3 regions of the Pseudomonas sp. MOIL14HWK12:I2 genome follow, and region 2 is predicted to be linked to each of the others. Evidence: predicted binding sites of a transcription regulator. Region 2 holds the regulator's gene; each other region holds the start of a gene.
The links. Region 2 encodes sigma-54, which starts transcription at its own class of promoters, with help from an activator protein. Its sites were predicted from a motif close to ANTGGCATNNANNTTGCTNT; they were not measured.

Region 1 (9,687 bases), on a different contig from region 2:
TCGAATTCGTCATCGGTGATGTCGTCGCCACCGGCGGCTGCCGGCGTTTCCGCTGCCGCGCTCGGCTCGCTGCCCAGGGCATCGAGCAGATTCTGGAAATCGGCATCGCTCAATTCCGGCTCGGCCGCCGCAGCGGCGACCGGAGCCGGTTCCGCGACCACTGCCGGAGCGGCAGCCACGGGCGCAACCGCAGCCGGCGCCGGCGCACTGCCGGCGGGCTCGGCCAGGCGGGCCAGGGCCGCCAGCAATTCGGGCGAGGCCGGGGTCGGCTCTTCGCGTTCACGGACCTGACCGAACATCTCGTTGACGGAATCCAGTGCCTGCAGCACCACATCCATCAGCTCGGCATCCACGCGGCGTTCGCCCTTGCGCAGGATGTCGAAAACGTTTTCCGCGATATGGCAGCACTCGACCAGGGTATGGAGCTGCAGGAAACCGGCACCGCCCTTTACGGTATGGAAGCCACGGAAAATGGCGTTCAGCAGATCCATGTCATCCGGGCGGCTTTCCAGCTCGACCAATTGTTCGGACAACTGTTCGAGAATCTCGCCGGCCTCTACCAGGAAATCCTGGAGGATCTCTTCATCGGCGTCGAAGCTCATTCCTGCACTCCCCAAGAGGGTCTGGGTCAAAAGCCCAGACTGGATAGAAGATCGTCGACGTCGACCTGAGCGGCCACGACGTCTTCACGCTTATCGGCATGAATCTGCGGACCTTCACCCTTCATCGTCTTTTCTTTTCGATTCTGTTCGATCAGCGCGGTGTGATCGTGACTGAAGCCGGTATAGCGATCGACCTGGCTGGCCATCATCACCAGCTTGACGAGGTCTTTCTCGATCTGCCCGACGAGATTGACCACGCGCTTGATCACCTGACCGGTAAGGTCCTGGTAGTCCTGCGCCAGGAGGATGTCGTTGAGCTTGGCCGACAATTGCTCGGCGCTGCTCTCGCTGTGACTGAGGAAGGCGTCGACGCGCTTGGCCAGCTCGCGGAATTCGTCCGCGCCCATTTCCCGGCGCATGAACTTCTTCCAGTCGGCATGCACGGCCCGGGCTTCGTCGCCGAAGTTGCCTACCAGCGGGGCGCTCTCCTCCACCAGATCCATGGTCCGGTTGGCGGCGTTCTCGGTCATCTTCACCACGTAGGAGAGACGATCGGTGGCATCGCTGATCTGGGAGACCTCTTCGCCGGCCATGCCGCGCGGATCGATCTCGAAGTTGACGATGGCGTTGTGCAACTCGCGGGTCAGCTTGCCGACTTCCTGGTAGAGACCCCGATCGCGCAACTGGTTGAGTTCATTGATGACGTGCACGGCCTGGGTGAAATCGCCGCTTTCCAGGCATTTCACCAGCTCTTGGGCGTGCTGTTTGAGATTCGACTCGAAGTCGCTGAAGCTGTTGGAGCCAAGCTGATCCATAACGTCCCCGCGGCTTTCTTCAGCCGTTCACCCGCTCGAAGATCTTGTCGATCTTTTCTTTCAGCACCTGGGCGGTGAAAGGCTTGACCACATAGCCGTTCACGCCGGCCTGAGCGGCTTCGATGATCTGCTCGCGCTTGGCTTCGGCGGTCACCATCAGCACTGGCAGGGTCTTCAGGCGCGCATCGGCGCGCACCTGGCGCAGCAGGTCGATGCCGGTCATGCCGGGCATGTTCCAGTCGGTGACGAGAAAATCGAAGTTGCCGCTCTGCAACATCGGCAGCGCGGTGTTGCCGTCGTCCGCTTCGGCGGTGTTGGTGAATCCCAGATCGCGCAGCAAATTCTTGATGATGCGTCTCATCGTGGAAAAATCGTCCACGATGAGGATTTTCATGTTCTTGTCCAAGTCGACCTCCGTCCTAATCCGCACACACGCCGCAAGGCGCGTCTAAGCAATCGTAGTAGCCTGAGTACCAGCCGGTTAACGCGAACGCCATTCCGCCAGCCGCGCCCGCAGGCGTGCCGCGCATTGACTGTGAAGTTGGCAGACGCGTGACTCGCTCACGCCCAGCACCTCGCCGATTTCCTTGAGGTTGAGTTCCTCGTCGTAATACAGCGAGAGCACCAGACGTTCACGCTCCGGAAGATTGGCGATGGCGTCGGCCAGGGCCTTGCGGAAGCGCTCGTCCTCCAGACCGCGACCGGGTTCGAGTTCATGCGAACCGCTCTCCTCGAGCCCATGCTCACCACCCTCCATGAGGTCGTCGAAACTGAACAGGCGACTCCCCATGGTGTCGCCAAGGATGCCGTAGTACTCATCCAGACTCAATTTAAGTTCGGCCGCGACTTCGGAATCTTTAGCGTCGCGACCGGTGCGCGCTTCCACCGCGCGAATGGCGTCGGTGACCATGCGCGTGTTGCGGTGCACCGAGCGTGGTGCCCAATCGCCCTTGCGGACCTCGTCGAGCATGGCGCCGCGGATGCGGATGCCGGCGTAGGTCTCGAAGCTGGCACCCTTGCCGGCGTCATATTTGCGCGAGGCCTCCAGCAGGCCGATCATGCCGGCCTGCATCAGGTCCTCGACCTGCACACTGGCAGGCAATCGCGCCAGGAGGTGGTAGGCGATGCGTTTCACCAACGGCGCATAGCGGTTGATGAGTTGCTCCTGCTGGGTACGTTCCGAGGTTTTGCTGTACATGCGAAGCCCGCTGGATGCTGTCATGCGTGGGTACCGATGGCTGGTTGCACAAGGCGCTCGACAAAGAACTCGAGATGGCCGCGCGGATTGGCGGGCAACGGCCAGCCATCGACTTTCTGAGCTACCGCACGAAAGGCCAGCGAGGCCTTGGCACGCGGAAAGGCTTCGAACACGGGGCGCTGTTTCTGCACGGCTTTGCGCACCGCCTCGTCGAACGGAATGGCGCCCACATACTGGAGGGCGACATCCAGGAATCTGTCGGTCACCTTGGTCAGCTTAGCAAAGAGATTGCGACCTTCCTGGGGCGTCAGCGCCATGTTCGCCAGGACCCGGAAACGGGTGACGCCATGGTCGCGATTGAGCAGCTTGATCAGGGCGTAGGCATCGGTGATGGAGGTGGGCTCGTCGCACACCACCACCAGGACTTCCTGGGCGGCGCGAACGAAGCTGACCACCTGGTCGCCGATGCCGGCCGCGGTATCGACGATGAGCACGTCGAGGTTTTCGCTGATGTCGCTGAAGGCCTGGATCAGACCGGCGTGCTGGGCCGGCGTCAGATTGACCATCGCCTGGGTGCCCGAGGCCGCCGGGACGATGCGGATGCCGCCCGGGCCGTGCAGCAGCACGTCGCGCAGCTCGCACTCGCCGGAGATGACGTCGGCCAGGGTGCGCTTGGGCGACAGGCCGAGCAGAACGTCGATGTTGGCAAGGCCCAGGTCGGCGTCGAGCAGCATGACGCGCCGCCCGATATCGGCCAGGGCCAAGGCCAGGTTGACCGACACGTTGGTCTTGCCGACACCGCCTTTACCGCCCGTGACCGCTATGACTTGGACGGGATGCATGCTACCCATTGCCTGATACCTTTGATTGAAATCCGTCACACTTTAGACCAAGTGCATTTGGCGTGCCCAGGCATGCGATGCACCACTACCGTTCGTCTGCGCTAACCGGCGCGGCGGGCATTGCTCTGATACAGGCCGGCAAGCATGCCCGCCATGGTTTCTTCGCTCGGTTCCTCGGGGGCCTGCAGGCTCACCGCGCGGCTCACCAGCTGGTGGCTGCGGGCCGGATGCAGGTCGTCCGGGATGCGCGGGCCGTCGGCAATGTAGGCCACCGGCAGGCGCTGGCTGATGGCCAGACCCAGGGCCTCGCCGAGACTGGCGGCTTCGTCCAGCTTGGTCAGCACGCAGCCGCTCAGGCCGCAGCGCCGATAGCTGTGGTAGGCCGCCTTGAGCACCTGGCTCTGGCTGGTGACACCCAATACCAGATAGTTGCGAATTTTCAGCTGGCGGTTGGCCAGGGCTTCGAGCTGCACCTTGAGCGCCGGATCATTGGCGGGCATGCCCGCGGTGTCGATCAGCACCAGGCGCTTGCGTGCCAGGGGTGCCAGCGCCTGGGCCAGGGACTGGCCCGGGTCGACCAGGGTCACCGGCACGTCGAGGATGCGGCCAAGGGTCTTGATCTGCTCCTGGGCACCGATGCGGAAGCTGTCCATGCTGACCAGCGCCAGACTCTGGGGACCGTACTTGAGCACGTAGCTGGCGGCGAGCTTGGCCAGGGTGGTGGTCTTGCCCATGCCGGCCGGACCGACGAAGGCGACGACACCACCCTCCTCCAGAATCTTGGCATCGGTGGTCTTGGCCAGCTGGGCGAAGTTGGCCAGCAGCATGCGCCAGGCATGGCGCGGGTCCTGGATCTTGGCGACGCTGTCGAGCAGGTGGCGGGCCAGATCGGCCGGCAGACCCATGCGCTGCAGACGACGCCAGAGGCCGGCCTGCTGCGGACGGGTGGACTGCACCTGGGTCCAGGCCATGGAGCCGAGCTGGACTTCCAGCAGTTCACGCAGACCGCTGAGTTCGCTGCGCATGGCTTCCAGGGCGCGACGGTCTTCCGGCGCGGCGCTGGCGGCAGGGGCGGCAGCGGCCGGCTGGGGCGCACGCGGCGGGGCGATCACCGGCTCGCGGCGGCTGTCGGCGGCGCTGATGGCGCCGAGCAGCTGCTTGTCCTTGGGTGCGGCCGAGGGCACGCCCGGCGCGCGGATGCTGAGGTCGGCATGGGCCTGGGCGATCTTCGCATGGGTCTTGCGCAACTCCGCCTGCAGCTCCGCGTTGGGCGCGGCCGGTGCCGGAGCCTGGTAGTCCAGCGCCGCGGTCAGCTCGACACCACCGGCGACCCGGCGGTTGCTGAGGATGGCGGCATCCGGGCCCAGCTCGTCGCGTACCAGCTTCATGGCTTGACGCATATCGGCGGCGAAGAAACGTTTGACTTGCATGATCTAGACCTCAGCCATTCTGGCCAACGGTAGCGACGATGGTGACCTGCTTGTTGTCCGGAATTTCCTGGTAGGCCAGTACACTCATGTTCGGCGCCGCCATCCGCGCGAAGCGGGACATCATCCCGCGGATCGCACCGGCTACCAGCAGCACCACTGGCTTACCCATCATTTCCTGACGCTGCGCTGCCTCGATGAGGGAACGCTGCAGTTTTTCAGCCATGCCAGGCTCGAGGAACATGCCGTCCTCGGCGCCTTGACCGGCCTTCTGCATACTACTTAGCAACATCTGTTCCAACCTTGGCTCAAGGGTGATAACAGGCAGCTCAGGCTCCATTCCAACGATGTTCTGGACGATTGCGCGGGACAAGGCGACCCGTACGGCACCGGCGATGGCGGCGGGATCTTGACTCCGCGGACCGACGTTGGCGATGGCTTCGGCGATGGTACGGATGTCGCGGACCGGGACCTGCTCCTGCAGCAGTTGCTGGAGGATCTTGAGCAGGGTCGACAGGGAGACGATGCCGGGCACCAGCTCCTCGGCCAGCTTGGGCGAACTCTTGGCCAGTACCTGCAGCAGTTGCTGGACCTCCTCGTGGCCGATCAGCTCGTGGGCGTGCTTGAAGAGCACCTGGTTGAGGTGGGTGGCGACCACGGTGCTGGCATCGACCACGGTGTAGCCGAGGGACTGGGCCTGGTCGCGCTGGGTGACGTCGATCCAGACCGCCTCCAGACCGAATGCCGGATCCTTGGCGGCGACGCCGTTGAGGGAGCCATAGACCTGACCGGGGTTGATGGCCAGTTCGCGGTCGGGATAGATCTCGGCCTCGGCCACGCTGACGCCCATCAGAGTCAGACGATAGGCGTTGGGCAGCAGGTCCAGGTTGTCGCGGATGTGTACCGACGGCATGAGGAAACCGAGGTCCTGGGACAGCTTCTTGCGCACGCCCTTGATCCGCGCCAGGAGTTGGCCACCCTGGTTGCGATCGACCATGGGGATCAGCCGATAGCCGACTTCCAGACCGACCATGTCCACCGGGGTGACGTCGTCCCAGCCCAGCTCCTTGGCCTCGGCCGGACGCTGCACGGGAGCCAGGTCCTGCTGCTTCTTGGCTTCGACCTCGGCGGTCTGCTTGGCCTGGCGCTGACGCTTGTAGATCAGCCAGGCACCGGCAGCGGCGGCGCCACCCAGGCCGAGGAACGGCAGGTGCGGCATGCCAGGCACCAGGCCCATGGCGATGATGATGAAAGCCGAGACCGCCAGCGCCTTGGGCGAGGCGAACATCTGACGATTGACCTGCTGACCCATGTCTTCGGCGGAGGACACCCGGGTGACCATGATGGCCGCGGCGACCGACAGCAGCAGCGAGGGAACCTGGGCGACCAGGCCGTCACCGATGGTCAGCAGGGCGTAGATGCGCGCCGCTTCGCCGAACGGCAGACCGTGCTGGGCCATACCGATGGCCATGCCGCCGATAAGGTTGATGAACAGGATCAGCAGACCGGCGACGGCGTCACCGCGGACGAACTTGCTGGCACCGTCCATGGAACCGTAGAAGTCGGCTTCCTGGCCCACTTCGGTCCGGCGCTTCTTGGCTTCGGCCTGGTCGATGATGCCGGCGTTCAGGTCGGCGTCGATGGCCATCTGCTTGCCGGGCATGGCGTCCAGGGTGAAACGCGCCGACACCTCGGAGATGCGGCCGGCACCCTTGGTCACCACCACGAAGTTGATGATCATGAGGATGGCGAACACCACCGCACCGACCACGTAGTTGCCGCCGACCACCACCTCGCCGAAGGCCTGGATGACCTTGCCCGCGGCGTCGTGACCGTCCTGGCCGTGCAACAGCACCACGCGGCTCGAGGCCACGTTCAGCGCCAGGCGCAGCAGGGTCGACACCAGCAGGATGGTCGGGAAGACCGCGAAATCCAGCGGCCGCAGGGCGTAGACGCTGACCAGCAGGACCACGATTGACAGGGCGATGTTGAAGGTGAACAGCACGTCCAGCAGGAACGGCGGCATCGGCAGGGTCATCATGGCGAGCATCGCCAGGACGGCCAGCGGCACGCCCAGATTGCCGCGAGCCAGACCGCGCATGTTGCCCATCATCATGGATTTGTCGACTTTCACACCCATTCCTCGCTTGCCGGTGCCGTCGTCACGGAAAGTTGACGCGGCGCACTGTTCGCAGGGGCTTGAGCAAGCTCCGGGCCAACTGCTCAAGACCTTGAATCAGCGAGGTTTTCCGAGAGGTGATACAGGACTGGTTACGGATCGCCGGACTCGTCGGCTGAACCGTGGGCGGAGGCCATGAGTCTGTCTAGGGACCCGCGCTAGCGCGCCTATCCGAGGAACATCACCATGAAAATCTGGACCGCGACCCTGTTGGCCACCTGCCTGGTCGGCACCGCCCAGGCAGCCGAATCCCTGACGATCCCGCTGAACAAGGTCACGACCGACGGTGTGGGCGAAAGTGTCGGCAGCGTGCAGGTGACCCGCTCCAAGTACGGTCTGGTCTTCACGCCGGATCTCAAGGGCCTGGAGCCCGGTATCCATGGCTTCCACGTCCACACCAAGCCCAACTGCGGCGCGGCCGAGGTGAACGGCACCCTGACCGCAGGGGGCGCGGCGGGCGGCCATCTGGATCCGCGTAACACCGGCAAGCACAGCGCGCCCTGGTCGGACGACGGCCACCTGGGCGAATTGCCGGCGCTCTACGTGACCGCCGACGGCCAGGCCACCCAGCCGGTGCTGGCGCCCCGCCTGAAGCGCCTGGAAGAGCTCAAGGGCCATGCGTTGATGGTGCATGCCGGTGGCGACAACTACGCCGACCAGCCCAAGCCGCTGGGCGGTGGCGGCGCACGCGTCGCCTGCGGCGTCATCAAGTAGGCGCCTTCCCCTCCTCATCCCGCCGCAGATCCGGCGGGATGGGCAGATCGGACAACTTGGGCTTGCGCCCGCGTCCAGCCCGGAATTGCCTGAGCTGATAGACATAGGCCAGGACCTGGGCCACGGCCACATAGAGTCCGGCCGGAATCTCCTGATCCACCTCGGTGGAGAAATACACCGCGCGCGCCAGCCCTGGCGACTCCAGCAGCGAGACCTGGTGTTCCTGGGCGATCTCGCGGATCTTCAGCGCGGTGAAATCGCTGCCCTTGGCCACCAGCACCGGCGCCCCGCCCTTGGCCGCGTCGTACTTGAGCGCCACGGCGAAGTGGGTCGGGTTGGTGATGACCACATCGGCATTGGGCACTTCGGCCATCATCCGACGCTGGGCCATCTGCCGCTGCATCTGGCGGATCTTGCCCTTGACCTCGGGCTTGCCCTCGGCGTCCTTGTATTCGTCCTTGATCTCCTGCTTGGTCATCATCAGCTTCTTGCGATTGCTGAAGATCTGGAAGGGCACGTCCACCGCGGCGATGATCAGCAGCCCCAGGGCCAGCAGCAGGGTGGCATGCCCCACCACCTGCATGCTGTGCAGGAGCGCCTGCTCGGTCGGCAGCTTGGCGATCTGCAACAGGGCCGTGCGCTCGCTCATCAGCACCAGCACCGATACGCCGAGGATGATGAAGAACTTGCCCAAGGCCTTGAGCAACTCCACCAGAGAATTCTTGGAAAACATCCGGGCGATCCCGGACATGGGATTCATCCGGCTCGGCTTGGGCGCCAGCATCTTGCCGGAAAACAGGAAGCCGCCCAGGGCGATGTGGCCAACGATGGCGGCGATCACCACCAAGGCGATCATCGGCAGCATCCCGATCATCGCCGCCTTGCCCGAGGCCAGCAGAAAGGTGCCCATGAAGCGTTCGTCCATGACCTCTTCGCGCCGCAGGGAGAAATTGCTGCGCATCACCTCCAGCAGCTTGCCGCCCAGGAAGGCGCCGTACATCAGCAGGCCGCCGACCCCCGAGAGCATGACCGCCACCGTGCCGAGTTCGCGTGATCGCGGGAGCTGCCCCTCCTCCCGGGAATCACGCTTGCGTTTCTCTGTGGGGTCTTCTGTACGGTCTTCGCCATCGGATTCAGCCATGCGGCATATCTCCTAGCGGGCTCGGGCGAGTTCGCGCAGCCACTGCAGCGCCTCGCTGGCGAGACTTTCATAGTGGGAGAGGATGTCGGCGGTGCCGAGCCAGACGATGACCATGCCCAGCACCACGATCAGCGGCATGCCGACGGAAAAGATGTTCAGCTGCGGCGCGGCGCGGGTCATGATGCCAAAGGCGATGTTGACCACCAGCAGCGCGGTGATGGCCGGCAGCACCAGCAGGATGCCGGCGCCCATGACCCAGCCCAGCCGCCCGGCGACCTGCCAGAAGTGCTCGACGCTCAGGGTATCGCCCACCGGCAGGGTAACGAAGCTTTCGGCGAGGATCTCGAACACCACCAGATGGCCGTTCATGGCCAGGAACAGCAGCGTCACCAGCATGGTGAAGAACTGGCCCATGACCGGGGCCGAGGCGCCGTTGACCGGGTCGATCATGGACGCGAAGCTCAGACCCGCCTGGGTCGAGATGATCTGCCCCGCCACCACGAAGACATGGAAGAACAGCTGCAGGCTGAACCCCATCACCGCGCCGATGAGGATCTGTTCGACGATCAGCGGCAGCGCCTGGGGACTGATGGCATCCACCTGTGGCATCGGCGGCAGGGTCGGCACCAGCACCAGGCTCAGGGCCAGGGCCAGATACATCCGCACCCGCACCGGGACCAGGGTGGTGCCGATGATCGGCATGGTCATCAGCAGCGCGGCGATGCGAAACAGCGGAAACAGGAAGCTGCCGACCCAGCCGCCGATCTGG
Region 2 (9,687 bases):
CGAGATGCCTTCGGCATCCACCACCGGGCCGAGGATGTTGTTGAGCGACTCGTAAAAGGCTTCCGGGCTGCTGCGATACTTGTCGCGGTTGGCCTCGAGGTCGCTGAGCAGGGTGGTGGTGGTCTGCTGGATCACGTCGTGGGCCGAGGGCGCCGCCTGGGACACCAGGGGCAGCAGGGGCAGCAGGGCCAGGATCGCGATCACTCCGTGACGAAGTAGCTTGAGCATGGAAAAGCCTCTCATCATTTATTGGCGGAAGAGTCTTTATTGACCGAATTGAGCAGGAATTTGCCGATCAGGTCTTCGAGAACCAGCGAGGATTGTGTATCTCGAATGGTCGAGCCTTCCTTGAGCACCTGCTCGTCACCGCCCACGCTGATGCCGATGTACTTCTCGCCGAGCAGGCCGGCGGTCAGGATCGAGGCGATGGAGTCGGTCGGCAGGTTGTCCACCTGCTTGTCGATCTGCATGGTGACCCGGCCGCGGTAGCTGTTGCGGTCGAGATCGATGGCGGTGACCTTGCCGATGGTCACGCCCGACATGGTCACCCGCGATCTCACGGTGAGACCGGCGATGTTGTCGAAGTAGGCGTAGACCTTGTAGGTATCGTGATGGTCGCTCATCGTCAGACCGCTTACCCGCAGCGCCAGCAGCAGCAGTGCGAGCACGCCGGCCAGCAGGAAGAGTCCGACACCGATTTCCTGGGTGCGGGTTTGCATCAGAGATCTCCAAACATCAGGGCGGTAAGAATGAAGTCGAGGCCGAGCACGGCAAGCGACGCATAGACGACGGTACGGGTGGTGGCGCGGCCGATGCCTTCGGAAGTGGGCTCGCAGTCATACCCCTGGAAGACGGCGACCCAGGTCACCACGAAGGCGAACACCAGGCTCTTGATCACACCGTTGAGCACGTCGCTGAGCATCACGCTGTTCTGCATGGTGGCCCAGAAGGAACCGTCATAGACGCCGAGCCAGTCGATGGCGACCATGGCCGCGCCCCAGATGCCCACCACGTTGAACATGGCGGCCAGCAGCGGCATGGAAATGAAGCCGGCCCAGAAACGCGGCGCGACGATGTACTTGAGCGGGTCCACGCCGATCATTTCCAGACTGGACAGCTGCTCGGTGGATTTCATGTTGCCGATCTCGGCGGTCAGGGCGGAGCCTGCCCGGCCGGCGAACAGCAGGGCCGTCACCACCGGGCCGAGTTCACGCAGCAAGGTGAGGGCGACCATCTGCCCCACCGCCTGCTCGGAGCCGTACTTGACCAGGATGTTGTAGCCCTGCAGGGCGATCACCATGCCGATGAAGAAGCCCGACACCACGATGATCGGCAGCGACATCACCCCTACCGAATAGAGTTGCTTGCCCAGCAGCTGCAGACCGCTGCCTACGCCACCGCGACCGAACACCGCCAGCAGCAGGACGATGACCGAGCGGCCGATGGCCGCCACGACATCCAGCCCGGCGCGGCCCAGTCGACGAATCCGCTCCACGGCGGAGACCTTACGCATCAGTGTTTCCCCAGCAAGGCATCGCGCAGATCCGGCGCGGCGAAGTGGAAGGGTACCGGGCCATCGGGGATGCCCTGCATGAACTGGCGAACCCGCGGATCCGGCGATTCGCGCAATTCCTTCGGCGTGCCCTGCCCCAGCACCTTAGTATCGCCCACCACATAGAGGTAGTCGGCGATGCTGGCGGTCTCGGCCAGGTCGTGGGAAACCACGATGCTGGTCAGTCCCAGCGCCTGGTTGAGCAGACGGATGAGGCGCACCAGCACGCCCATGGCGATGGGGTCCTGGCCGACGAAGGGCTCGTCGTACATGAGGATCTGCGGATCCAGGGCGATGGCCCGCGCCAGGGCGACCCGGCGCTTCATGCCACCCGACAGTTCGTCCGGCATCAGTTCGATGGCGCCGCGCAGTCCCACCGCCTGCAGCTTGAGCAGGACGATGTCGCGGATCATCTCCTCGGGCAGCTTGGTGTGCACACGCAAGGGAAAGGCCACATTCTCGAAGACATCGAGATCGGTGAACAGCGCGCCGCTCTGGAACAGCACGCCCATCTGCCGGCGCATCTCGAACAGCTCGCCGCGGGACAGCTGCGGCAGGTTGGCGCCATTGACCCAGATCTCGCCACTGCTCGGTCGCAACTGGGCGGCGATGAGGCGCAACAGGGTGGTCTTGCCACTGCCGGACGGTCCCATGATCCCGGTGACCTTGCCCCGCGGGATGCGGATATCGACCCGGTCGTAGATCAGACGCGTGCCGCGCTTGAAGGAAACGCCCTTCAGCTCCACGGCGTACGGGCTATCGACGGTCATCAGGACTCCTAAGGTTCAACTCTGTGCAGGGAGACGCCGCTCCGCCGCTTCAGGGCACGCGACACTCGCGTTCGGCGGCCCCGGCAAAAGGGCGGCACTATAGCATTCGTTGCCGATGAGACTCCTGAGCCACGGGCGGCGTTGCTGAGTGTCGCGGCTTTGCGCATATAATTTCCGATTGTCCCGTCACCTGCCTTCTGACCCATGTCCGACTCAATAGATTTCATCGCCTCCGCCAAGCGCACCATAGATGTAGAGCGAGCGGCAGTGACCGCCCTGGGCGAACGCATCGACGACAGCTTCGCCGCCGCCTGTCGCCAGCTGCTGGCCTGCCGCGGGCGCATCGTGGTCCTGGGCATGGGCAAATCCGGGCATGTCGGCAACAAGATCGCCGCGACCCTGGCCAGCACCGGCAGCCCGGCCTTCTTCGTGCACCCGGCGGAAGCCAGCCATGGCGACATGGGCATGATCACCCGCGATGACGTCATCATCGCCATCTCCCAATCGGGCACCTCCAGCGAGATCCTGACCCTGCTGCCGCTGATCAAGCGCCTGGGCGTCCCGCTGATCAGCTTTGCCGGCAATCCCGCCTCGCCCCTGGCCAAGGCCGCGGACGTCAATCTGGACACCAGCGTCGCCACCGAGGCCTGCCCGCTCAATCTGGCGCCCACCTCCTCCACCACCGTCGCCCTGGTACTGGGCGATGCCCTGGCCATCGCGCTGCTCGAGGCGCGCGGCTTCACCGCCGAGGATTTCGCCTTTTCCCACCCGGGTGGCGCCCTCGGCCGGCGCCTGCTGCTCAAGGTGGAGAACGTCATGCATGCCGGCGCCGACCTGCCGCAGGTCGGCGAGGACACCCTGGTCTCCGACGCCCTGCTGGAGATGTCGCGCAAGGGCCTGGGCATGACCAGCGTGCTGGCCGCCGATGGCCGTCTCGCCGGCATCTTCACCGACGGCGACCTGCGTCGCGCCCTGGATCGCGGCATCGACGTGCGCACCACGGCGATCGCAACCGTGATGACCCGCGGCGGTCGAACCGCCAGGGCGCAGATGCTCGCCGCCGAGGCGCTGAAGATCATGGAGGAGCACAAGATCAACGCCCTGGTGGTGATCGATGACGAGCGCCGCCCGATCGGCGCCCTCAACATGGGTGACCTGCTACGCGCCGGGGTGCTGTAGGCCGGGTTATACTGCTCGACTAAATGCGCCGACATCTCGTGTTCAACCCGCCGCCCCCTGGTGCGGCCCACCACAGGTACCCTCATGTTTCGCAGCTTGCGCCGCCCCGTGCTGTTGGTCCTGATCGCCGCCGCGCTCATCGCGATCGGCTACTGGAACATCCTGCCGCAGCGCTTCGTCGATGCCCCGGCCTCGGCGACCCCGCAAGACAGCGCCATCGATGGCTATGCCCTCAATACCCGGACGATTCAGTATCGCCTGGACGGCAAGATCCAGTACGAACTCAAGGCCGAGCGCAGCGAACACGTCAAGGCGACCGACGTCACCCTGGTGACCCGCCCCGACATGCTGGCCTTTCGCGGTACCGACTATCCCTGGCACATTCGCAGTGCCCGCGCCGAGGTCGCCCCCGGTGGCAGTCAGGCGGAGCTGATCGATGACGTGCGCGTCGAGCGTACCGATGAGAAAGGCCGCCCGGTGGTGTTGACCACCACCCGCATGACCGTCTTTCCTGACAAACAATATGCGCAAACCGAGCAAGCCGTTAGAATCGAGGCCGCCAATGGGGTGACCACGGCCAATGGCATGAAAGCGTATCTAGAAGACGGCAGAATGCTCCTGCTGTCCAACGTAAGAGGCCAGCATGAGGTTCGTTAAAACCCTCCCCTTCCTGTTCACCCTCGGCGCCACCTTTGGCAGTGCCGCGGCTTGGGCCCTGCCGACCGATCGCACCCAGCCGATCCGCGTGCAGGCCGATAGCGCCGAGCTCGATGACAAGCAGGGCGTGGCCGTGTACCGCGGAGACGTGGTCATCACCCAGGGCAGCATGAAGATCACCGGCAACACGGTGACCCTGACCCAGGACAACCAGGGCAACATCAAGGTCGCCACCGCAGTGGGCAAACCGGCCTACTACGAGCAGAAGCCCTCGGCGGACAAGGACATCGTCAAGGCCTATGGTCTGACGATCCAGTATTTCGCCCAGGAAAATCGCATCATCCTGATCGATCAGGCCAAGGTGGTCCAACAGGGCAACACCTTCGAAGGCGAGAAGATCGTCTACGACACCCAGCGCCAGATCGTCAACGCCGGGCGTGCCAACGGCAGCAAGGTCACCACGCCGCGGCCGCGGATCGACATGGTCATCCAGCCCAAGGATCAGCAGCAGTCGGGGCAGGGACAATGACGGTTACGCTCAAAGCCCAGCATCTGGCCAAGAGCTACAAGGGTCGTCAGGTCGTTCGCGACGTCAGCGTCAGCATCGACAGCGGGCAGATCGTCGGCCTGCTCGGTCCGAACGGCGCCGGCAAGACCACCTGCTTCTACATGATCGTCGGCCTGGTCAAGGCCGATCAGGGTCGCGTGCTGATCGACGACCAGGACGTCACCGCCCTGCCCATGCATGGCCGTGCCCGTGCCGGGATCGGCTACCTGCCCCAGGAAGCCTCGATCTTTCGCAAGCTGACCGTAGCCGACAACATCCTCGGCATCCTGGAAACCCGCAAGGACCTGGACAAGGCCGGCCGGCTGCGTGAGCTGGAGAGCCTGCTGCAGGAATTCCACATCACCCACATCCGCGACAACCGCGGCATGAGCCTGTCGGGTGGCGAGCGGCGCCGTGTCGAGATCGCCCGCGCCCTGGCCACCGCGCCCAAGTTCATCCTGCTGGACGAACCCTTCGCCGGCGTGGACCCCATCTCCGTGGGCGACATCAAGCAGATCATTCGTCACCTCAAGGCCAAGGGCATCGGTGTCCTCATCACCGACCACAATGTCCGGGAAACCCTGACCATCTGCGAGACGGCCTATATCGTCAACGATGGCCAGCTCATCGCCGAGGGTACCGCCGAGGAAGTCCTCGCCAACGAGCTGGTGAAGGAAGTCTATCTGGGCCACGAATTCCGCCTCTAGGCAAACCCGGGGAAACAAGGCATATAATTTGCTAACGCTCGCAGGGTTCGCGAGGTTCGGTGGCGCTGTTCGCGTCGGTAGACAAGGTGTATTTCCGCAGCCATGAAACCATCGCTAGTCCTCAAGATGGGCCAGCAGCTGACGATGACGCCGCAGCTGCAACAAGCCATACGTCTGCTCCAGCTCTCGACGCTCGACCTGCAGCAGGAGATCCAGGAAGCCCTGGAATCCAATCCGATGCTGGAACGCCAGGAAGAAGGTGAAGACTTCGACCAGAGCGACGCCTCGGGCGAAGGCGACGAGCTGGCGAATCCCGGCGGTACCGAAATCAACTTCAAGGAAACCTCGGTCGCCACCAACGAGATGGCCGACGAGTCCGAGTGGAGCGAACGCATCCCCAGCGACAGTGAGCTGCCGGTGGACACCGCCTGGGAAGACATCTACCAGACCAGCGCCAGCAGCCTGCCCAGCAACGACGACGACGAGTGGGACTTCACCACCCGCACCTCGGCCGGCGAAAGCCTGCAGACCCACCTGCTCTGGCAGCTCAACCTGGCGCCCATGTCGGATCTCGACCGCCTGATCGCCCTGGCGATCATCGACGGCATCGACACCGATGGCTATCTGCAGGAAAGCCTGGAAGACATCCATGCCTCCCTCGATCCCGAACTGGAAGTCGATCTCGACGAAGTCGAGGTGGTGCTTCGACGCGTCCAGCAATTCGAGCCGGCCGGCGTCGCCGCGCGCAATCTGCGCGAGTGCCTGCTGATCCAGCTGGCCCAGCTGCCGGCTAACCTCCCCCTGCTCGGCGAGGCCAAGCGCCTGGTGGGCGACTACCTGGATCTGCTCGGCAGTCGCGACTATGCGCAGCTGATGCGCCGCATGAAGATCAAGGAAGACGAACTCAAGCCCGTCATCGAACTGATCCAGACCCTGCACCCGCGCCCCGGCTCGCAGATCGAGTCCGGCGAGGCCGAATACGTGGTGCCGGACGTCATCGTGCGCAAGCACAACGAGCGCTGGCTGGTGGAGCTCAACCAGGAAGCCGTGCCGCGCCTGCGGGTCAATCCCCAGTACGCCGGCTTCGTCAAGCGCGCCGACAGCAGCGCCGACAACACCTACATGCGCAACCAGCTGCAGGAAGCGCGCTGGTTCATCAAGAGCTTGCAAAGCCGCAACGAGACCCTGATGAAGGTGGCGACCCAGATCGTCGAGCACCAGCGGGGCTTTCTCGAATACGGTGAAGAGGCCATGAAGCCGCTGGTCCTGCACGACATCGCCGAGGCGGTGGGCATGCACGAGTCGACCATCTCCCGGGTGACCACCCAGAAGTTCATGCACACCCCGCGTGGCATCTACGAACTCAAGTACTTCTTCTCCAGCCACGTCAGCACCGCCGAGGGGGGCGAATGTTCCTCCACCGCGATCCGCGCGATCATCAAGAAATTGGTGGCGGCGGAAAACGCGAAAAAGCCGTTGAGTGACAGCAAGATCGCTGGTTTACTGGAATCGCAAGGTATACAAGTCGCTCGTCGCACGGTGGCTAAGTATCGGGAATCCCTGGGTATCGCTCCGTCCAGCGAACGCAAGCGTCTCATCTGACGCGTCCTGATGTGACCGTGCCTCGATCGACCCTTGTCATGTCGGCGAGCAGCTTCGCCGATCGTAGCCCGGCAATAAGGAGAAGCGGTATGCAAGTCAACATCAGTGGCCATCAGCTTGAAGTGACAGAAGCCCTGCGTGACTACATCGGCGAGAAACTCGCCCGCCTCGAACGGCACTTCGACCGTATTACCAACGTCCAGGTGATCCTGGAAGTGGACAAGCTCAAGCAGAAAGCCGAAGCCACCCTGCACGTCGCCGGCGCCGCAGTGGTCGCCAATGCCGAGCACGACGACATGTATGCCGCCATCGATCTCCTGGCCGACAAGCTCGACCGCCAACTGATTAAACACAAGGAAAAATCGATCGAACGCCAGCAGGGCGTCGGCGTCCGCTGAGGTTTCGATCGCCGCTTTATGATCAGACTCGAAAACATCCTGACCCCCGGCCGCACCCAGACGGGTGCGCCGGGCGGCAGCAAAGCCGCTGTACTGGAACGCATCGCCGAGCTGGCCGCGCAGGAACTGCCCGGCCACGACGCCGCGCACATCCACGAATGCCTGATGGCGCGCGAGCGTTTGGGCTCCACTGGTTTCGGCAATGGCATCGCCATTCCCCACTGCCGCCTGGCGGGTCTGCAGCAACCGCTGTGCGTGCTCTTCCACCTGCAGCAACCAGTGGACTTCGATTCCCTCGACGGCGCGCCGGTAGACCTGGTGTTCGTCCTGCTGGTCCCGGAAGCCGCCACCGAACAGCACCTCACCCTGCTGCGCCAGATCGCCGGCATCCTGGATCGCGCCGACATCCGCGAGCGGCTGCGCAAGGCCAAGGATAGCCAGGCGCTCTATCAGATCGTCGTCGAGGCCCAGAGCGGACACTGACATGCACCTCATCATCGTGAGCGGACGTTCCGGGTCGGGCAAGAGTACGGCGCTCAACGTGCTTGAGGACAATGGCTTCTATTGCATCGACAACCTGCCGGCCAGTCTGCTGCCCGATCTGGCCCAGCATGCCCTGACCGACATGGAGCGGCCCCAGCCCAAGGTCGCCCTGTCAATCGATGCACGCAATCTGCCCAGCCAGTTGCAACGCTTTCCCGAATTGCTCGAACAGGTGCGCAGCCGCAACATCCGCTGCGACATCCTCTATCTGGACGCCGATGACCAGACGCTGCTCAAGCGCTTTTCCGAGACGCGTCGCCGGCATCCGCTGTCCAACCAGGAAAGATCCCTGGCCGAGGCCATTCACGACGAGCAGGTGCTGCTGTCGCCCATCGCCGACCTCTCCGACCTGAAGATCGACACCACTCACCTGAATCTCTATCAGCTGCGCGACATCCTCAAGTTGCGCCTGCTGAACGCCCCAGAGCCCGGCACCGCCTATCTGGTGGAATCCTTCGGCTTCAAGCGGGGCCTGCCGGTGGACGCGGACATGGTGTTCGACGTGCGCTTTCTGCCCAATCCCTACTGGAAACCGGACCTGCGCGACTTTTCCGGACTGGATGCCCCGGTGCGGGACTATCTCGAGCAACAGCCCGAGGTAGAGACCCTGTACAATGACATCCGCGATTACCTGGTGAAGTGGTTGCCGCGTTTTGCCGCCAACAACAGGTCCTATGTGACCGTGGCCATTGGTTGTACCGGTGGTCATCACCGCTCGGTCTATCTGGCCGATCGCCTGGGTCGCGAACTCAAGAACCTGCTCAAGAACGTCCAGATCCGTCACCGCGATCTCTGACGCCCGTTTTGTTTCGACAAGGACAGACTCAATGCCTGCCCAACAGATCACCATCATCAACAAGCTGGGCCTGCACGCCCGTGCGGCGGCCAAGTTCGTCGGCGTGGCCGGCCGCTATCCCGCCAGCGTCCGCGTCGGCCGCAGTGGCGAATCGCCGGTCGATGGCAAGAGCATCATGGCGGTCATGATGCTGGCCGCCGGCAAGGGCACGGTCCTGCAGCTGGAAACCGAGGGTGAGCAGAGCGACGAGGCCATGCGCGCCCTGGTCGAGCTGATCAACAACTACTTCGACGAGGGCGAGTGACAGGCCCCCCGCGCCAGTCGCAGCTCCGATAAAAAAAGCCGCCCGAGGGCGGCTTTTTCATTGGGCGTCGACTCAGGCGTTCAGCGCCGCTTCGTAGCGACGGGACACTTCCGGCCAGTTGATGACGTTGAAGAAGGCGCCGATGTACTCGGGACGACGGTTCTGGTAGCGCAGGTAGTAGGCGTGCTCCCAGACGTCCAGGCCGAGGATCGGGGTGTTGCCGGTCATCAGCGGGCTGTCCTGGTTGCCGGTGCTCTCGACCACCAGCTTCTTCTCGGGGGTGACGCTCAGCCAGGCCCAGCCGCTGCCGAAGCGGGTCAGGGCAGCCTTGGTGAAGGCTTCCTTGAAGGCGTCGAAGCCGCCCAGCTGGGACTCGATGGCTTCGGCCAGGGCGCCTTCGGGCTTGCCGCCGGCATTGGGGGCCATCACGGTCCAGAACAGGCTGTGGTTGGCATGGCCGCCACCGTTGTTCTGCACGGCGCCGCGCTTGTCCTGGGGCAGCTTGTCCAGCTGGCGAACCACGTCTTCGGCCGACAGGTTGGCGAACTCGGTGCCTTCCAGCGCCGCGTTCAGGTTGTTGATGTAGGTCTGGTGGTGCTTGGTATGGTGGATTTCCATGGTCTGGGCATCGA
Region 3 (9,687 bases), on a different contig from region 2:
CGAGGTACAGCAGCAGGGAGAACAGCAGACGCATGGCGGGAAGGGCACCGGAGAGCTGGGGTGTGGGGGCCTATCCCGCACACAATCCGTGTAAAAGACCACGGCGCGTGTAAAATCGCCCATTCCCAATTTGAATCTATACCTTTCACCCGTAGCGCGGAGCCCTCGCATGTCCGGCAATACCCTCGGCACGCTGTTTACCGTCACCACCGCCGGCGAAAGCCATGGCCCGGCGCTGGTCGCCATCGTCGACGGTTGCCCACCCGGACTGCCCCTGGACCTCGCCGACCTGCAGCGCGACCTGGATCGGCGCAAGCCCGGTACCAGCCGCCACACCACCCAGCGCCAGGAAGCGGACGAGGTGGAGATCCTTTCCGGGGTCTTCGAGGGCGTCACCACCGGTACCCCCATCGGCCTGCTGATCCGCAACACCGACCAGAAGTCCAAGGATTACTCGGCGATCAAGGACCTGTTCCGCCCGGCCCATGCCGACTACGCCTACCACCACAAGTACGGCCTGCGTGACTACCGTGGCGGCGGTCGCAGCTCGGCGCGGGAGACCGCCATGCGCGTGGCGGCGGGTGCCATCGCCAAGAAGTACCTGGCCACCCAGGGCATCCGGGTGCGCGGCTACATGAGCCAGCTGGGTCCCATCGAGATCCCCTTCAAGACCTGGGACAGCGTGGAAGAGAACGCCTTCTTCAGCCCCGATCCGGACCGGGTGCCGGAGCTGGAGGCCTACATGGACCAGCTGCGCCGCGATCAGGATTCTGTGGGTGCGCGCATCACCGTGGTCGCCGACGGCGTGCCGCCGGGGCTGGGCGAGCCGATCTTCGATCGCCTCGACGCCGAGCTGGCCTATGCGCTGATGAGCGTCAACGCGGTGAAGGGCGTCGAGATCGGTGCCGGTTTCGCCAGCGTCGCCCAGCGCGGCACCGAGCACCGGGACGAACTGACCCCGGAAGGCTTCCTGTCCAACAACGCCGGTGGCGTACTCGGCGGCATCTCCTCCGGCCAGCCCATCGTCGCCCACCTGGCGCTGAAGGCCACCTCCAGCATCACCACCCCGGGGCGTTCCATCGACGTCCACGGCCAACCGGTGGATATCATCACCAAGGGTCGCCACGATCCCTGCGTGGGCATCCGCGCCACGCCCATCGCCGAGGCGATGATGGCCCTGGTGCTGATGGATCACCTCTTGCGTCACCGCGCCCAGAACGCCGAGGTGCGGGTGGGCACGCCCGTCCTACCGCAACTCTGATCAGCGGACGGACGATGCCGGTTCCCTATTGGCGGCTGTCGGGCTTCTATTTCGCCTACTTCGCGCTGCTGGGGGCCACGGCGCCCTACCTGGGGCTGTACTTCCACCACCTGGGCTTTTCCGGCACCGCCATCGGCCAGCTGGTGGCCATCCCCATGTTGATGCGGGTGCTGGCGCCCAATCTCTGGGGCTGGCTGGCCGATCGCACCGGCCGCCGGCTGAGCATCGTCCGCCTGGGCGCCGCCTGCACCCTGCTGTGCTTTTCCGGCATCTACCTGGGCCAGGGCTTCGCCTGGCTGGCGCTGATCATGGCCGGACATGCCTTCTTCTGGCATGCGGTGCTGCCGCAGTTCGAAGCCATCACCCTGGCCCACCTGCGCGACCAGCCACAGCGCTATGGGCGTATCCGCCTCTGGGGCTCCATCGGCTTCATCGCCGCGGTGGCGGGACTCGGCTGGGCCTTCGAATACGTCAGTCTGGATCTCTACCCGGCCTATCTGCTGCTGGTGATGGCGATCATCCTGCTCGCCTCGCTGGCGGTGCCGGGGGTCAAGGTCGATCCGGGCCAGCGCCCCGAGGCGCCGGCCGAGCCCTTCCTGACCACCCTGCGCCAGCCACGGGTGCTGGCCTTCTTCCTCGCCGCGGCGCTGATGCAGCTGTCCCACGGTCCTTATTACACGGTCTTCACCCTGCACCTGGAAGACCTCGGCTATGGCCGCGGCGTCATCGGCCAGCTCTGGTCGCTGGGGGTGGTCGCCGAGGTGCTGATCTTCCTGGTGATGCCGCAGCTGCTGGCGCGGCTGGCGCTCAACACCCTGCTGGTAGCCGCCTTTCTCATCGCCGCCGGGCGCTGGTTGCTGCTGGGCGCCTTGGCCGATCACCTGGCGGTGCTGCTGTTCGCCCAGTTGCTGCATGCGGCCACCTTCGGCTGCTTCCATGCCGCCGCCATCCAGTTCGTCCAGTCCCATTTCGACCGCCGCCGCCAGGGCCAGGCCCAGTCGCTCTATGCCGCCCTGTCCGGGGCTGGCGGGGCGCTCGGCGCGCTGTATGCTGGCTATGCCTGGCAGGTGTCCGGTGCCCTTGCCGCCTTTGCCGGCGCCTCCCTGGCGGCGCTGGCCGGGGCCTTCCTCATCCTCTTGTCCGTTAGGTCCAGTACGAAAAGTGCCTGCGCTCGGTGATGCTTCGTTGAAAAACACCTGGATCGCCAGCCCGGTCGCAATGCTCATTTACCTCTCGTAAACTCCGCTTCCTCAGCGTTTTGATTCGCTGGCGCTCACCCTCTGGGCCAGCCGTTGGCTGTTACTCCCGTTGGTCGTTGCGCCTCGCCTGACCGTCGCTCGGCGACTTTTCGTACAGAACCAAGGAGAACCCTCCATGATCCAGCAGCGTGAGCAACTGGCCCGGGAAATCATCGACGCCGGTCGCTTCCTCTATGGTCGCGGCTGGTCGCCGGCCACCAGCAGCAACTATTCGGTACGGCTGTCCGACAGCCGCCTGCTGCTGACCGTGTCCGGCAAGCACAAGGGCCAGCTGGAGCTGGACGACATCCTCGCCACCGATCTCGACGGTGCGCCGCTGGAGCCCAAGAAGCCATCCGCGGAGACGGCGCTGCACACCCAGCTCTATCGCTGGCAGCCGGAGATCGGCGCCGTGCTGCACACCCATTCAGTGAACTCGACGGTGCTGTCGCGCCAGCTCGAAGGGGATCGCCTGCTGCTGGACGGCTACGAATTGCAAAAGGCCCTGCACGGCGTCACCACCCACGAGGTGCGGGTGGAGATCCCGGTGTTCGACAACGACCAGGACATCCCGCGCCTGGCCGACAAGGTGCAGACCTGGCTGAACGTGCACCCCGACTGCGTGGGGTACCTGATCCGCGGACACGGCCTCTATACTTGGGGCCCGCGCATGGCCGATGCCCTACGCCACGTGGAAGCCTTCGAATTCCTCTTCGAATGCGAACTCAAGACCCGGAGCCTGCGTCCATGAGCCGATTGACCGTCTACCACGATGCCGAACCGCGCCAGCCGCTGAAGGTGATCAGCGATGGCGAGCACATCGCCGCCACCCTGGCCGAGGTCGGGGTGCGTTTTGAGCGCTGGCAGGCCACCGCCCCGGTGGCACCCGGCGCCAGCCAGGAAGAGGTGATCGCCGCCTATCGGCCGGAGATCGATCGCCTCATCCAGGAGCGCGGCTACCAGACCGTCGACGTCATCAGCATGCATCCCGAGCATCCGCAGAAGGAGGCGCTGCGCGCCAAGTTCCTCGAAGAGCACCGGCACAACGAGGACGAGGTGCGCTTCTTCGTCGCCGGGCAGGGGCTCTTCACCCTGCACATCGACGATCACGTCTACGCCGTGCTCTGCGAAAAGGACGACCTCATCTCGGTGCCGGCCGGCACCCCGCACTGGTTCGACATGAGCGAGTCGCCGTCCTTTGTCGCCATCCGGCTGTTCGACAATCCCGACGGCTGGGTGGCCCACTTCACCGGCGTCGACATCGCCCAGCGCTTCCCGCGCCTGGAGGTCGAGGCGTGACGATCAAGGCCATCCTCACCGATATCGAAGGCACCACCAGCGCCGTCAGCTTCGTCTTCGACGTGCTCTTTCCCTATGCCCGCGAGCACCTGCCGGCGCTGGTGCGCGCCCAGGCCGGGGAGCCGGCGGTGGCGGAGCAGCTCGACGCCGTGCGCGCCGATGCCGGCGAGCTGGACGCCGGCGTGGAGCGGGTGATCGCCATCCTCCTGGAATGGATCGCCACCGACCGCAAGGCCACCCCGCTCAAGGCCCTGCAGGGGAAGGTGTGGGAGCAGGGCTATCGCGCCGGCACCCTCAAGGGGCACGTCTATCCCGACGCGGTCCAGGCGCTGCGCCAGTGGCACACGGCCGGGCTGCCGCTGTACGTCTATTCCTCGGGCTCGATACAGGCGCAGAAGCTGATCTTCGGCTGCTCGGAGCACGGCGACCTCTCCCCTTTGTTTTCCGGGTATTTCGATACCCTGACCGGCGGCAAGCGCGAGGCCGCGTCCTATGCGCGCATCGCCTCGGCCACCACCCACGAGCCATCGGACCTGCTGTTTCTCTCCGACGTGGTGGAAGAGCTGGATGCCGCGCGCCAGGCGGGTCTGCCGACATGTGGCCTGGTGCGTGCCGGTGGCCAGCTCGGCGATCATCCGTGCGTGGCGTCCTTCGCCGACATCGATCTCGCGGCCTTCGCCTGAGAGCCTGGACAAAGGCTGCTGCGCGTCGGCCAAACGGCGTTGAAAATGGCTTCGGAATGCTCATTTACCGCTTGTAAACTCCGCTTCCTCAGCCTTTTTCGCCTTGTTTGTCTCTAGCTCGCGAGCCTTTGCCCTGGCTCTGAATACCCTCGGCCGGCGCCGCTGCCAAGCGAGCCGGCCGAACTCGACGCCGCTCTTGCCAGTCCCAATTGACGAGACCTGTGTCCTCGCAACGGGAGTCGCGACATGATCAATTCCACCATTGGCGGTGTACTGGGCTTCATCGTCTTCCTGCTCGACATCTGGGCCATCGTCAACGTCATCCGCAGTGACAGCACCAGCAACGCCAAGATCGGCTGGACCGTGCTCATCATCGTGCTGCCGGTGATCGGCCTGATCGCCTGGGCGGCCGCCGGCCCGCGCGGCAATCGCTCGGCCACCGCGCCCACCCACAAGGGTTAGCCAGCACAACACTGGAGCCTGTCACATCCAGCTCTTACAATGCCCGGCTTTTGGCCGGGCATTGCTCGTCTCGGCCTGCCACCTGCGGAGATCGACATGAGCGACTACCTGGAAACCCTCTACGACGGCTATGGCCAGCGCTTCACCGTCGAGCGCATGCTGCACGAGGTGCGCACCGAACATCAGCACCTGGTGATCTTCCAGAACGCCGTGCTGGGCAAGGTCATGGCCCTGGATGGCGTGATCCAGACCACCGAGGCCGACGAATTCATCTATCACGAGATGCTCACCCACGTGCCCCTGCTGGCCCATCCGGCGCCCAAGCGGGTGCTCATCATCGGCGGCGGCGACGGCGGCATCCTGCGCGAAGTGGCCAAGCACCAGGGGGTCGAGCACATCACCATGGTCGAGATCGACGGTTCGGTGGTGGAGATGTGCAAGGAGCACTTCCCCGGCCATTCCGCGGGTGCCTTCGAGGATCCGCGGCTGAATCTGGTAATCGACGACGGCATGAACTTCGTCGCCAACACCACCGAGCGCTACGACGTCATCATCTCCGACTCGACCGATCCCATCGGCCCGGCCGAGGTGCTGTTCTCGGAGAACTTCTACCAGGCCTGCCATCGCTGCCTGAACGAGGGCGGCGTGATGGTGGCCCAGAATGGTACCCCCTTCCTGCAACTGGACGAGGTCAGGACCACCGCCGGCCGGATGTCCGGGCTGTTCGCCGACTGGCACTTTTATCTGTCAGCGGTGCCTACCTACATAGGGGGCGTCATGACCCTCGCCTGGGGCAGCAAGGACGTGACCTTGCGTCGGCAAGATGCCGAAACCCTGGCGCAGCGCTACAGTGATACAGGCATCCAGACCCGTTACTACACCCCGGAGCTGCATGCTGCTGCCTTTGCTCTACCTCGATACGTGCTGGAGGCCATCGGCAAGGCGTAAGCCCTGGCGGTCGCGGCACCGTTCGAGTTTTCAGCCGCGACTCGCCGGACGTCGGTAGCGACGCTTCGGCGAGAAGATCATCCGAACCAGAGGAGGGTTGTCCTATGTCCTTGTCGTTTGCCGATGATGTGAGCTTGAACCTGCTGCAGCGGATGAAGGAGGGCGGCTTCGATTTCGCCCGTTTCCATCCAATCGACTTCTTCGCCATCTTCGCCGATGAAGGCAAGGCCCGCATCGCTGCGGACCAGTTTCACGGCGAGTCCCTCAATGCCCAGGTGATGCCGCACGAAGAGGGGGGTTGGCATCTGCAGGTCAGCAAGGTGATGTTCGCCACCCACGCCACCATCGACGATTTCGAAAGCGATCTGGAAGCGGTGGTGGTGCCCCTGGGCGGCCAGCTCGACGGTTGGGGCGTGACCCAGGAAGTCAGCCGCAGCTCTGCCTGATCCAAGCCCTGCCGAGGCGGCATCCCGCCGGGGATGCCCGTCTCACCCTCTGAAATCACCCCGCCGCTCAATCATCGCACTTTCCGCCTGCCGCACCGTCTTAGGCTCATGACGGAAACGTTGCGGTGCATGCGCACGCTTACGTGCCTGGCTTTGGTGCACCGCGCGACCCGATGCCGCGCAAGAGCTTGATCTACAAGCCTCTTGCGCTGGCACGCGGCTTGCGAAGCTGCACCGTGGGTGACAAGGAGATCGGCATGAGCCGCCAACTGTATAACGAGATGTATGACGTCCAGGCGCAATGCCGACCGCACTATGGTCGCTATGCGCAATGGCTGAGCGAGACACCCCCGGAACTCCTGGCCCAGCGGCGGCGTGAAGCCGACCTGCTGTTTCATCGCGCCGGTATCACCTTCACCCTCTATGGCGACGAGCAGGGCACGGAGCGCCTGATTCCCTTCGATGCGCTACCGCGGGCCATTCCCGCCAGCGAATGGCAGATCATCGAGCGCGGCTGCATCCAGCGCGTCCAGGCGCTGAATCTCTTTCTCCACGACCTCTATCACGACCAGCGCATCATCAAGGCCGGGGTCATTCCCGCCGAGCAGGTGCTGGCCAACGACCAGTACCAGCTGGCGATGCAGGGGCTGGACCTGCCCAACGGCATCTATGCCCATATCGCCGGGGTCGACCTGGTGCGCGATGGCGACGGTGCCTACTACGTGCTGGAAGACAACCTACGCACCCCCAGCGGGGTGTCCTACATGCTCGAGAACCGCAAGATGATGATGCGGCTGTTTCCCGAGCTGTTCACCCTGGAGCGCATCGCGCCCATCGACCACTATCCGAATCTGCTGCTCGACACCCTGCGCAGTTCCACCCCGGTCAACAACCCCACGGTGGCGGTCCTCACCCCGGGTCGCTTCAACAGCGCCTACTTCGAGCATGCCTTCCTGGCCCGGGAGATGGGCGTGGAGCTGGTGGAGGGCGCCGATCTGCTGGTACGCGACGAACAGGTGTTCATGCGCACCACCTCGGGCTTCCAGAAGGTCGACGTCATCTATCGCCGCCTCGACGACGCCTTCCTCGATCCCCTGGCCTTCAATCCGGATTCCCTGCTTGGCGTCCCTGGCCTGCTGGCGGCCTATCGCGCCGGCAACGTCATCCTGGCCAATGCCATCGGCACCGGAGTGGCCGACGACAAGTCGATCTATCCCTATGTCCCGGAGATGATCCGCTTCTATCTCAGCGAAGAGCCGATCCTCTACAACGTGCCCACCTGGCAGTGTCGCAAGCCGGACGAACTGTCCCATGTGCTGGCCAATCTGCCCGAGCTGGTGGTCAAGGAAGTCCATGGCTCAGGCGGCTACGGCATGCTGGTCGGCCCCACCGCCAGCAGCATGGAGATCGAAGCCTTCCGCGCCCGGCTCAAGGCCAATCCCAGCGCCTACATCGCCCAGCCCACCCTGTCGCTGTCCACCTGCCCGACCTTCGTCGAGAACGGCATCGCGCCGCGGCACATCGACCTGCGGCCCTTCGTGCTGTCCGGGCGCAAGACGCGCCTGGTGCCCGGTGGCCTGACCCGGGTCGCCCTGCGCGAAGGTTCGCTGGTGGTGAATTCCTCCCAGGGCGGTGGCACCAAGGACACCTGGGTGGTGCAGGACTAGATCGCCACAGAACAGTGGCCGCCCCGGCGGCCTCGCAAGGACCTTTGAAAGGCGACCCCACCATGTTGAGTCGTACCGCTGCCGATCTGTACTGGATGTCCCGCAACCTGGAGCGCGCCGAGAATCTCGCGCGGATGCTGGACGTCAGCTATTCGCTGTCGATGATGCCGCAGAGCGGGCAGGGCGGAGGCCTGGACGAGCTGGCCATGCCGCTGCTCATCACCGGCACCCTGGATGACTACCGGGAAAAGCACGGCGCCCTGCACCCCGAGCGCCTGCTGCATTTCTTCGCCCTGGACGAGCGCAACCCCGGCAGCATCTATTGCTGCCTGCAGGCCGCGCGCAGCAATGCCCACGCGGTGCGTGGACGCATCACCGCCGACATGTGGGAGAACGTCAACTCCACCTGGCTGGAGATGCGCGAGATTGCCGTCACCGGTCTGATCCGCTTCGGCATCAGCCGCTTCTGCGAATGGGTCAAGGAGCGCTCCCACCTGTTCCGCGGCGCCACCGTCGGCACCATCATGAGAAACGACGCCTATCGCTTCATCCGCCTGGGCACCTTCGTCGAGCGCGCCGACAACACCCTGCGCATGCTCGACGCCCGCTACCAGGTACTGGGGGAAGAGGAGGCGGAAGCCATCAGCGACGCCTCCGCCCGCGGCTTCTATCAGTGGAGCGCCCTGTTGCGCGCCCTGAGCGCCTTCGAGGCCTACACCGAGCTCTATCGCGATGCCCTCAACGTGCGCAATGGCGCCGAACTGCTGCTGTTGCAGGAAGACCTGCCGCGCTCGCTGCTGGCCTGCGTGATCGAACTGCACCGGGTGCTGGCCAGTCTGCCCGGCGAGAACGGCCGCGAGGCCAAGCGCCTGGCGGCCGGTCTCGAGGCGCGGCTGCGCTATACCAGCATCGACGAGGTGCTCGAAGAAGGACTCCATGCCTGGATCGGCGACTTCATCGTCCATGTCCGCCAGCTCGGCAGCGCCATCAATACCGCTTACCTGGAGACCGTATGAGACTCGCGATTCATCACGAAACCCTGTATCGCTACGCAGACCAGGTACGCGCGAGCATCCAGTACCTGCGGCTCACGCCCCAGGATGATGCCCGTCAGCGGATCCTCGGCTGGGAGCTGGCCTTGCCACGGCCGGCGCGGGCGCAGCGCGATCCCTTCGGCAACATCCTGCATGTGCTGACCCTGGATACGCCGCACGACGCCATCACCATCACCGCCAGCGGCCAGGTGGAGATCGACGAGACCTTCGAGGCGGAACCCTGCCAGGCCTCGGCCTTTCCCTTCCTGCGCCAGACCCGGCTGACCGAGGCCGACGAGGCGCTGACCGCCTTCGCCCGCGAGGTCTGCGACGGTCGCCGCGATCGCGACACCCTTATCCAGCTGATGGAGCGCCTGCACGAGCGCATGACCTATGTGCCCGGCTCCACCGAGGTGGACGGCAATGCCGCCCAGGCCTTCGCCAAGGGCGCCGGGGTGTGCCAGGACCATGCCCATGCCTTCCTGGCCTGCGCCCGCAGCCTGGGGATCCCGGCGCGCTATGTGTCCGGCTATCTGTGCACCGACGACAGCGCGCACCTCTCCAGCCACGCCTGGGCGGAAGCCTGGCATGACGGCGCCTGGTACAGCTACGACGTCACCAATCGCCTGGCCCGGCCGGAGCGGCACCT

Region 1: a site for sigma-54 is predicted at 7,085-7,104, ahead of flhA (flagellar biosynthesis protein FlhA). Genes of this name have one in related genera too.
Region 3: a site for sigma-54 is predicted at 6,546-6,565, ahead of PSK12I2_RS0120655 (circularly permuted type 2 ATP-grasp protein). Genes of this name have one in related genera too.

Annotation. Positions count from the first base shown of each region.
Region 1 covers NZ_AZOA01000009.1:174,141-183,827, forward strand. Annotated here, with positions in the region: gene PSK12I2_RS0107905 (chemotaxis protein CheA) at 1-602, opposite strand, end outside; gene PSK12I2_RS0107910 (protein phosphatase CheZ) at 629-1,417, opposite strand; gene PSK12I2_RS0107915 (chemotaxis response regulator CheY) at 1,437-1,811, opposite strand; gene fliA (RNA polymerase sigma factor FliA) at 1,899-2,639, opposite strand; gene fleN (flagellar synthesis regulator FleN) at 2,636-3,466, opposite strand; gene flhF (flagellar biosynthesis protein FlhF) at 3,559-4,887, opposite strand; gene flhA (flagellar biosynthesis protein FlhA) at 4,898-7,000, opposite strand; gene sodC (superoxide dismutase family protein) at 7,250-7,777, shown strand; gene flhB (flagellar biosynthesis protein FlhB) at 7,770-8,918, opposite strand; gene fliR (flagellar biosynthetic protein FliR) at 8,931-9,687, opposite strand, start outside.
Region 2 covers NZ_AZOA01000003.1:410,962-420,648, forward strand. Annotated here, with positions in the region: gene PSK12I2_RS0101940 (phospholipid-binding protein MlaC) at 1-228, opposite strand, end outside; gene mlaD (outer membrane lipid asymmetry maintenance protein MlaD) at 243-719, opposite strand; gene mlaE (lipid asymmetry maintenance ABC transporter permease subunit MlaE) at 719-1,513, opposite strand; gene PSK12I2_RS0101955 (ATP-binding cassette domain-containing protein) at 1,513-2,322, opposite strand; gene PSK12I2_RS0101960 (KpsF/GutQ family sugar-phosphate isomerase) at 2,527-3,501, shown strand; gene lptC (LPS export ABC transporter periplasmic protein LptC) at 3,586-4,158, shown strand; gene lptA (lipopolysaccharide transport periplasmic protein LptA) at 4,145-4,687, shown strand; gene lptB (LPS export ABC transporter ATP-binding protein) at 4,684-5,412, shown strand; gene PSK12I2_RS0101980 (RNA polymerase factor sigma-54) at 5,515-7,014, shown strand; gene hpf (ribosome hibernation-promoting factor, HPF/YfiA family) at 7,104-7,412, shown strand; gene ptsN (PTS IIA-like nitrogen regulatory protein PtsN) at 7,431-7,895, shown strand; gene rapZ (RNase adapter RapZ) at 7,897-8,751, shown strand; gene PSK12I2_RS0102000 (HPr family phosphocarrier protein) at 8,783-9,055, shown strand; gene PSK12I2_RS0102005 (superoxide dismutase) at 9,128-9,687, opposite strand, start outside.
Region 3 covers NZ_KI783313.1:944,958-954,644, reverse strand. Annotated here, with positions in the region: gene PSK12I2_RS0120700 (alpha/beta hydrolase) at 1-34, opposite strand, end outside; gene aroC (chorismate synthase) at 170-1,261, shown strand; gene PSK12I2_RS0120690 (MFS transporter) at 1,276-2,439, shown strand; gene PSK12I2_RS0120685 (methylthioribulose 1-phosphate dehydratase) at 2,636-3,250, shown strand; gene PSK12I2_RS0120680 (acireductone dioxygenase) at 3,247-3,798, shown strand; gene mtnC (acireductone synthase) at 3,795-4,481, shown strand; gene PSK12I2_RS0120670 (PLDc N-terminal domain-containing protein) at 4,731-4,943, shown strand; gene speE (polyamine aminopropyltransferase) at 5,040-5,891, shown strand; gene PSK12I2_RS0120660 (ribonuclease E inhibitor RraB) at 5,996-6,337, shown strand; gene PSK12I2_RS0120655 (circularly permuted type 2 ATP-grasp protein) at 6,595-8,004, shown strand; gene PSK12I2_RS0120650 (alpha-E domain-containing protein) at 8,067-9,020, shown strand; gene PSK12I2_RS0120645 (transglutaminase family protein) at 9,017-9,687, shown strand, end outside.